Regions from separate parts of the Yersinia vastinensis genome, predicted to be linked through region 1. Evidence: predicted binding sites of a transcription regulator. Region 1 holds the regulator's gene; each other region holds the start of a gene.

Region 1 (3,291 bases):
TTCAGTTACACAAAGGTTATCGGCAATAGCGTTATAAGATTGAGCGGCTCACAAAAATTTAATATCGCATGAACTTGATATGAGCCTGACGGCGTTTTCTGGCATGATGTCGCCCTATGAAATGTGTTATATTGTTGGGCAGCGTGCTCAGTAATTGGCATAACTATTTGAATTTAAAAGGTATTAAGTTATATGGCAACTGTAGGCATTTTCTTTGGCAGCGATACTGGCAATACCGAAAACATTGCCAAGATGATCCAAAAGCAACTGGGCAAAGAGGTTGCTGAGGTTCACGACATTGCCAAAAGTAGTAAAGAAGATTTAGAAGGTTTCGATATCCTGCTGCTTGGTATCCCTACCTGGTACTACGGCGAAGCACAGTGTGACTGGGATGATTTTTTCCCAACACTGGAAGAGATCGATTTCAATGGCAAATTGGTTGCTTTGTTCGGTTGTGGTGATCAGGAAGACTACGCAGAATATTTCTGTGATGCGATGGGGACCGTGCGCGACATCATCGAACCACGCGGTGCCGCAATCGTCGGTCACTGGCCGACTGCGGGTTACCACTTCGAAGCATCTAAAGGTCTGGCTGATGATGATCATTTCATTGGATTAGCTATCGATGAAGACCGCCAGCCAGAATTGACCAATGAACGTGTTGAAGCTTGGGTTAAACAGATCAGTGAAGAGCTGAATCTGGCCGAGATCACTGGCTAAATTTGTCAGATAGGAAACGCTTGGTGGATGATGTACTCCGCTAAGCGTTTCCATAAATTTCAATCCCTTTTGGCGCTCTTTTTTTTGCCCCTCACAGACTCTTAATCTCATTAAGCTCGGCTTATAGTCACAAATTTCACATGGTTTTATTTGTGGTCAGAATGCGCTTTGTTAAGCAGCCCACAGATCAGCATTATCATCTGTGCAAAATGAAAATAAACCGCTACAAATGTGTAACGTTCGGCGTAGCCGCTTTATACTTGAAGCATGCAACAATCCCATTCATCAATACATTGCATGATTAATCTGACAAAGTGTGCAATTATATCTTTGTTAACAACCACGGTTTTCATTTGGGGCTAGCAGTTCTATAATGAGACGCAATTGTAATTATTGCGCCACGGATGTCATAGGCTGAACAGCCTTAATTTGAATCGATAGTAACAGGACTGAATCCGCATGACTGACAACAATAAAGCCTTAAAAAACGCTGGACTTAAAGTAACACTGCCCCGGCTTAAGATTCTGGAAGTGTTGCAGGATCCGGCGTGCCATCACGTCAGCGCGGAAGATCTTTATAAAAAGCTGATCGATATCGGTGAAGAAATTGGTTTAGCCACGGTTTACCGTGTACTCAACCAGTTTGACGATGCCGGTATTGTGACCCGCCACAATTTCGAAGGCGGTAAATCAGTCTTTGAGCTGACGCAGCAGCACCATCATGATCACCTAATTTGCCTTGATTGCGGCAAAGTGATCGAGTTTAGTAATGAATCCATTGAATCGCTTCAACGTGAAATTGCTAAACAGCATGGTATCAAACTGACCAATCACAGTCTGTATTTGTACGGCCACTGTGAGACCGGCGATTGCCGCGAAAATGAGTCTGCGCACGATAAAAGATAAAGTATGTCCATCATCTTTCACACTGCAGGTGTGTTGGCTGCTCTCACTCACCCGAATCACTTACTGATGTAAGCTCATCGGGATTCCATTGATTGCCGCCGTCCTGCAATTTGAAATCTATTGGGCATTATGTTATCGCATTGATTTTATAAAGACTTTAAGCGTTGAAATTTTAAGTACCGAATAATGTTAGGGTTTATTTTTATCCAGAGATTATCTGGTGAACATAAACCCATCAGCAAGATGGCCACCTTTCCCGTTCAATCATCCGAGTTCAGCTCGGCCGGGACTCAGGTGGTCTTTCTTATTGAGACCTCGCCCTCCTTCCCTATCTAATTTTGAACATTTCTGTCTACCTCAAACAATCAAACCGCCCTTACCACCGCCCAAACCGACTGCCCATCACGATATTTCTGGCAAAAAAAGCCCCGGACATGCCGGGGGAAAACCATCAACTCAACTTCACTTAATATTGTTTACCTCAAAAACCAAGCAAACAGGAATAACATCAGACACAGCACTTTGAAAAAACCATCAGATTTTAACCGGTTCCGCACGACTACTGCGTTTACCATCCGGGCTGGTCGAGCGGATAAATACATCACCACTGACTGTAGGTTGTGCTTTGGCATCATACTTCTGCCATTGCTGACCACCATCGGTGGAATACTCAATAATCAAGCCCGGTAAGGAAATATTTGCTTCCAATACACCAGAGACAACTCGTGCGCCGGGTACTGGCAAGCGGTAGGCAATACCGGCTTTATCCAGTTTTGCCAACTCACGCTGGCCCATAATATTGGCAAAACGTTGCCAATCAGTGTGTAACGCTTGGGTATCCACCTGTTGCGTCTCACCACCTTTGTACTCGCGGCCTGCTTTATAATCTTGTTCCCAAGATGCACGGTGCCAAGCGCGCTCCGCCAACGGTAATACGCGAGGAAAAATCATGTACTCCATCTGTTCATCAGTACGCACGGTTTCATTCCACGATTGACCGGAAATTCCGTGTACACCCGGCCAAGGTTTATCACTTTTCGCACTGAAGTAATTACCATCGCGGTCCACAGACGTTTCAGCATTTTGCGGCATGTTATTTGGTGCAAAGCTAAAGACTTTGGCTTCGTCGGTAAAGCGAGTTGCCCAGTAGTAACCGCGTTCATTGGGGTTAACTTCATAGGGCATGTCGAAGTAGACATAATCGGGATTAGAAGCAACCACTTCGTAGCCTTTATTGGCCCAGTCATTGATTGAGTCAGCACCGCCCCAGAAGAGAGTATCCCAGAAGTTAACGCCAACACGTTGAGTGGCGAAGGCTTTCGAATCTTTCGCGTCTTTCAATCCATCTTGCCAAGCCTGCATTTTTTCGATGCCGTGAGCCTTCACTAATTCACTGACTTCAATGGCAAAGTGGCTGGAAAGATGTTCAACATCCTGAACTTTGCCTTGCTTAACCATATCCTGACAAACTTGTGACTTGGCCCAAGGTTTATCTTCAACGCTCTTATCAATAATGCCTTTGCCCGGCTCAATGGTGCCATTTTTATCTTGGAAACCGGCCCCCAGACGAATATTTTTCGCCTCATCACCACCAAAATGCCAAGTGGTCAGCGCCATGCCAGCTTCTTTGTGCATCTGGGCCATTTCGCCAATCACTTTATCAAC
Region 2 (3,291 bases), 2.1 Mb from region 1:
CTTTGCTCACTGGCCTGATATACCTTAATTTGTCGTAGGGATGGCACCAAGTGGTTGCCTAAATTGACTTAAATTATGTTGATACTCGAAAAGATCATCCAGCCCGTTCTGGTGAGTGATGGCAACCAGCGTACAGTGAGGAAGATACTCTTTTAGCAGCGACAATAACTGTCTGGCGGTTGTGGTATCCAAATTGCTGGTTGCTTCATCAAGGTAGAGGGTATCTGGTCGATTAACCAATGCTCTGGCAAAAGCCAAACAAATGAGGATAACTGAGCAAAATTGACAATAAATGAGATAATTTTGCCTAAAGCACAATTATCGGCAGATATTTCCCTTGTCACTCAATATCAGGTCAGATGGCGCTAACTTAGTATTGATGTAAATAGTTATCTTAATAATAATGACTATCACTCCACTTTGACGTGATAAATTATGACGCGATACCCACAGTGTCAATCAATTCAAGGCCGATATTGACCGGTATAACATCCTTAACGTTGCGTCTTAAAACAGAAAGAGAAAACACCATTATGTCCCTTGGCATCCATCACATTCAGGGCAAAGAATTCCGTTCAGTATTGGCTGGACTGGGGATTGTGAGCCTTATTTTCTTCTTGTTCGGCTGTAAACCGGCTGAAGAAACAACAGGCCAGCAAGCCCCTTCATCAGCCAGTGAAAATACCTCCGCATGGTCGCGCACAGTAGAAACGACAAAAGGCCCGGTGACACTGACACATCAGCCAAAACGTATTGTGTCTACCAGTATCACCATCACCGGCACCCTATTGGCCATTAATGCGCCCGTGATAGCTACGGGAGCCACGGCGCCCAATACCACCGTGGCAGATAATCAAGGCTTCTTTACACAATGGTCAGATGTTGCACAAGCGAAAAAGTTGGTGCCAATCTACCAGACAGAACCAAATGCAGAAGCTGTTGCGGGTATGGATCCAGACCTTATCATCATCTCTGCCACTGGCGGGGATTCAGCGCTGAAGCTGTACGAGCAGTTATCGGTCATCGCGCCCACATTGGTGATTAATTACGATGACAAGAGCTGGCAAGAGCTGGCTATCGTGCTGGGGCAAGCAACAGGACATGAAGCCGATGCTCAACAGGTGATTGATAAATTCACTGATCGGATTAGTGAGGTTAAACAGAATATTACGCTACCACCGCAACCCACCTCTGCATTTGTCTATCAGGCGGCAGGGAGCACAGCCAATTTGTGGACAGAGAATTCAGCACAGGGAAAATTGTTGCAGGAGCTAGGCTTCACACTGGCGCAAGTCCCTACTGCCGTGAAAGGTAATACCAGCATGGGGCACCGCAAGGATATCATCCAACTCGGCGGAGAGAAGCTGGCTGAAGGTCTTAACGGCGAGACCATTTTGCTGTTTTCCGGTGATCAACCGGCGGTGGACGCATTGAAAAACAACAAATTTTTAGCTCACATCCCGGCAATTGAACACAACCGAGTTTATGCTGCGGGCTATGATACATTCCGGTTGGATTATTATAGTGCGAGTAATTTGTTAGCGCGGATTGAAGGCATGTTTAAGGCGAAACCTTAGTTTTTATCTGCGAGCTGCCTTGCCCTATCTCTTCGCTCGGCAGCTCAAAATAGGTGCTTGGCATCAAAATCAACCGGCAAAAAATTGCCAATGCATTCCCATAATAAGTCGTGGTAGTATGCATCAAACAAATAATAATGATAATCAAAACGATAAGAATACTCATTTGTTAACAAAGAGTTACAATGCCAGCAACTGACTCCTCAACCTCATCTTCATTAAAATCAGCAAAACCGGTCCCGACTATAGGGGGAAGCGCATCCTACCATCCGGGGGTTTTGCTATTACTCAGTATTATTGCATTGATATTGGTTATGGCTGCTAGCCTGATGCTCGGTGCTAAAGCGATCCCTTTTTCGGTGGTCTGGCAGAGTTTACTTGGGCATCACAATAACGCAGACAGTATTTTAATTTTGGAATCACGCCTGCCGCGAACCTTAATTGGTGTACTTGCTGGTGCCGCGCTGGGGTTATCGGGAGCAGTGATTCAAGCCCTTACCCGCAATCCACTGGCTGATCCGGGGATTTTAGGCGTCAATGCTGGCGCCAGCTTTGCGGTAGTGGTCGGCATTACCGTTTTCGGCGTTCATGCCATTTATGGCTATATGATTTCCGCATTTATCGGTGCCATGGTGACAACACTGGTGGTGTATTGGGTCGGCACACTGGGGGGTGGACGGGTGAATCCTCTACGCCTCACCCTCTCAGGTGTGGCCATCGCCGCTGTCTTATTGGGGATTTCGACCGGGATATCACTGACCCACCCACAGGTCTATGACAGTGTGCGCTTCTGGCAAGCCGGTTCGCTGGATATCCGCAATATGTCCGTGGTGATAGCCGTCACACCGGCCATTGTTCTCGGCTGTATCATTGCTTTGTTGCTGGCCCGGCCCCTCAATGCAATGCATATGGGGGAAGATTTAGCCGCAGCAATGGGGACACGTATTGCCCAAACTCAGTTTTGGGCCGTTGTTACTGTCACTTTACTCTGTGGTGCTGCCACCGCTGCAGTAGGCCCTATCGCCTTTGTTGGCCTAATGGTGCCGCATATTGCTCGCTGGATTGTCGGGCCGAATCAATGTTGGGTATTACCTTTTACTTTGGTGATGACCCCCATTTTGTTATTGGTCTCTGATATCGTTGGCCGCTTTCTGGTCCCCGGAGAATTGCGGGTCTCCGTCGTAACCGCGTTTATTGGCGCGCCATTATTGATCTGGCTGGTTCGACGGAATAAAAGGATGACCGCACTATGAAACCCGTCACTTCCCCGTGGTTATTGGGCCAACCTGATGGCCCGATAAATCTACGTATTCAGCCACGCCGCCTGATTGTTGGTTGTTTATTGCTGCTAACCTGTCTATTGGGGGCCATGCTGGCATTAATGGTTGGCACTCTCTCGTTATCTCCCCTGCAAGTCATTACTGCCTTATTCGGCCACGCCGAAGGAGCGGCGAATATTATTGTCAATCAGTGGCGGTTGCCCCGAGCGCTGATGGCATTGATTTTTGGTGCCGCGCTGGGTATCAGTGGCGCAATATTTCAATCACTGGTGCGCAACCCGTTAGGCAGCCCCGATATTATTGGATTTAATGCTGGCGCTTATACCGGAGCGCTAGTGGCGATCACGTTGTTTAACGGCAACTATTTTGAGATAGCCAGTAGCGCCCTCGGCGGTGGATTGCTCTCCGCCATGGCGGTGTATCTGTTGGCTTAC
Region 3 (3,291 bases), 700 kb from region 1:
AGAAGAATCGGTTTAGCAAAGCAACAAAATATTCTGTGATGGAGAAAAACACCGGTAAATGCCATTAAAAAGAATTTATCGCCATAGCGCAGAGAATGATTCAAGTTATGAAATGATATGGATTATCATTCTCCTCATCATTTTTTAAAATGCAGAGCTGTTGTCTGCCATTATTTGCCCAATTCATTGAGTTATCTCAACTTGTTGAGTTCGCTCAGTTGTCGCTAGGCGACAACTCGGAATCTGTTGGGGAAAGCATTTTATTTTTCAAAGGACATTTCATGCTAGGTCATACTGTCAGCCGATTTTTATTATCCGTCGCTATACTTTTCACGATAACGGCCTCATTTTCTGTTTTAGCCACACCTATTGTGGTGACTGATGTTGCTGGCCGGCAGGTGACATTAGCCCAGCCAGCTTCTCGCGTGATATTGGCTGATGCCAGAGCTTTGATGGCACTGAATATTCTTCACCCGCAAACCCCACTTAAAAGTATCATTGCTTGGGATAATTCACTGAAAGTGAAAGCCGCCGACTTGGTGGAGGCATATGCCAAAAAATTCCCGGAAGTGAATGATATCCCTATGTTTGATAACCCCTACGTGACGGATTTTAGCGTCGAACGAGCGGTATCATTGCAGCCTGACCTCATCATTTTTGATACCGGATTGCTAGCAAAACTTAAAGCCAGTGGTGTATTAGCCCAACTGGATAAGTCCGGTATTCCTGTGCTGTTTATTGATTTTCGCCAGCAACCGTTGACCAATACTGTCCCCAGCATGCTGCTACTCGGCAAAGTGTTTGGCGAAGAAAAGAACGCTGAAGATTTTGTGCGGTTCTATCAGCAACGCCTTGATTTAATTCGACAACGAGTGGCAACGCTGAAACCGGAACAGCGTCCTAGTGTCTTCATTGAACGCCATGCCGGGATGACCGGTGAGGAATGTTGTTCTACTTTCGGTAAGGGGAGTTTTGGGCAATTTATTGCCGAAGCGGGCGGAAATAATATTGGTAGCCAACTGTTTGCGGAAATGGGCGGAGAGATTAACGTCGAGCAACTTATTGTCAGTAATCCTGATTTCTATTTGATGACAGGGGCTGACTGGAGTCGCGGTCACAAAGGTTCGGTCGCTGTACCTTTGGGCTACAACACGGATGCAGGGACAACACAGAAAAAATTGGCACATTTGATGGAGCGTACGGGCGTTAGCGTATTGAAATCGGTGCAGGATAAGAAAGTGATGGCGGTCTATCATCAGTTCTATGACAGCCCGCTCAATGTGGTTGCGGTGGAAGCGATTGCCAAGTTTCTTCACCCGGGATTATTTGCAGATCTGGATCCGCAGGCCGATTTGGAAATGATTCATAAAAAATATACCGCGATTGATTATTCCGGGGTGTTTTGGGTGACTTCCCATCCCTAAATTGAATAAGAACGTCATTCTAATTATTCACAGTAACGGCCTATAACCATTTAATTTTTAATGGTTATTATTATTTGCCGCCCTTTGAAGATGGCGGCAAATAATCTCCCTATCTGCGACAAAATTGATTTACTTGGTAAGCGTAATCATTAAGATTAGCGTTTCCAAAAAAACAATTAGACATACCTCCTTTCGCAATAGGCTCAAAATGTTAACGTTTTCCCGTCTGTCCCTGCTGGCTGCTTCTGTCATGCTGGCATTACCTGCTGTTGCCGCGGAGAAGTCTTCCCAGCCCGTTGCTGCTCAGTCAGCCGAACCTAAAACAGATAAGAATGACCAGCTTTCTGTCGTCGGCAACTGGCTTGATAATACCGACAACAGCACTGTTGTTCTGAATCACCCCGGTGCTCGTACTATCGTGACCCAACAACGTATTCACGAAAAGGGCGCTCAGACTATTGGGGATTCGCTTCGTGGTATTCCTGGGGTACAGGTGCGCGAAAGTAATGGTACGGGAGGGAGTGATATCTCGCTGAATGTCGGCGTGCGTGGGTTAACCTCTCGTTTGTCTCCTCGCTCGACGATTCTGATGGACGGCATCCCGCTGGCCGTGGCCCCTTATGGTCAACCCCAACTTTCGATGGCCCCTTTATCCATTGGTAATCTGCAATCGGTCGATGTGATTCGTGGCGGCGGCGCGGTGCGTTATGGGCCGCAAAATGTGGGCGGAATCATTAACTTTAATACCAAAGCTATCCCACAGGATTTCAGTGGAGCAGTCAGTGCGCAGACACAAGGTGCCAATCATGGTGGGTTAAAAACCCTGAGCAGTGCTTCACTCGGTGGTACCGCAGATAATGGTTTTGGTGCAGCAATACTCTATTCTGGTTTGCATGGTCAGGGATATCGCGACAATAACGACAACACTGATATTGATGATTTCATGTTGAAAACGCGCTATCAATTAACTGAACATGATGAGCTACAAGCTAACTTCCACTATTACGAAGCCCATGCCGGCATGTCGGGTGGGTTGACCCGCGCGCAATACGCTGAGAATCCTTTCCAGTCCACCCGACCTTATGATCAGTTTGATGGACGTCGTCGTGATATGTCATTCAAATATACTCATCAGGAAGATGATAAGCAGTTTGAGTTACTGACGTATTTCACCAAAAGCTTCCGTGGTAGCAACATTGAATCTGAAGGCACTGGGGCTAATCAGGGCCAAAAACGCATGGTGGCTTATCCACGTAATTACACCACCTATGCTATTGAGCCAAGTTATTCACAGTTATTCAGAATGGGTAGCAGCGCCCATGAGGTGACGGTAGGGTATCGCTACCTGAATGAAACCATGGATGAGAAAGCCTATCGCTCCCCTTGGTATAATCCGGCAACAGTGACCTCCACGCCGGCTACACCACAGTATTATCAGCATACCTCCGGCGGTACTGAAGCCCATGCTGTGTATATTGATGATGCAATCAATATCTCTGACTGGACTATCACACCGGGTCTACGTTATGAAAATATACGCACCAATGTGGATGATTCTTTTGCTAATACTCGACGTGAAAAGCAATACAGCGAGCCATTACCTTCACTGAACGTCATGTACCATCTGTCCGATGAGTGGAAGTTGTTTGCTAATGCCAACACCTCCTTCGGCAGCATGCAGTATTTCCAACTCAGTAAAGGGGGCAATGGTAACGCGCCCGCGCCGGGTCTGACGGCGGAAAAAGCCCATAGCTATGAAGTGGGTACCCGTTTTGATGACACAGTAATGACCGGTGAATTGACGTTGTTCTACATCGATTTTGATAACCAACTGCAATACATCAGCAATGATATTGGTTGGACAAAT

Evidence for each region. The regulator Fur, encoded in region 1, represses iron uptake genes when iron is present. The targets are predictions, from matches to a motif close to ATAATAATGAGAACNACTATCAA.
Region 2: a site for Fur is predicted at 1,703-1,725, ahead of fepD (Fe(3+)-siderophore ABC transporter permease). Genes of this name have one in related genera too.
Region 3: a site for Fur is predicted at 1,479-1,501, ahead of ACIOG0_RS18690 (TonB-dependent siderophore receptor). Genes of this name have one in related genera too.

Annotation. Positions count from the first base shown of each region.
Region 1 is NZ_CP173260.1:3,342,754-3,346,044, forward strand. Features, by position in the region: gene fldA (flavodoxin FldA) at 193-720, shown strand; gene fur (ferric iron uptake transcriptional regulator) at 1,180-1,626, shown strand; gene ACIOG0_RS15580 (beta-N-acetylhexosaminidase) at 2,161-3,291, opposite strand, start outside.
Region 2 is NZ_CP173260.1:655,336-658,626, reverse strand. Features, by position in the region: partial or broken gene ACIOG0_RS02910 (ABC transporter ATP-binding protein/permease) at 25-258, opposite strand; gene fepB (Fe2+-enterobactin ABC transporter substrate-binding protein) at 534-1,577, shown strand; gene fepD (Fe(3+)-siderophore ABC transporter permease) at 1,763-2,830, shown strand; gene fepG (iron-enterobactin ABC transporter permease) at 2,827-3,291, shown strand, end outside.
Region 3 is NZ_CP173260.1:4,039,972-4,043,262, reverse strand. Features, by position in the region: gene ACIOG0_RS18695 (ABC transporter substrate-binding protein) at 282-1,424, shown strand; gene ACIOG0_RS18690 (TonB-dependent siderophore receptor) at 1,633-3,291, shown strand, end outside.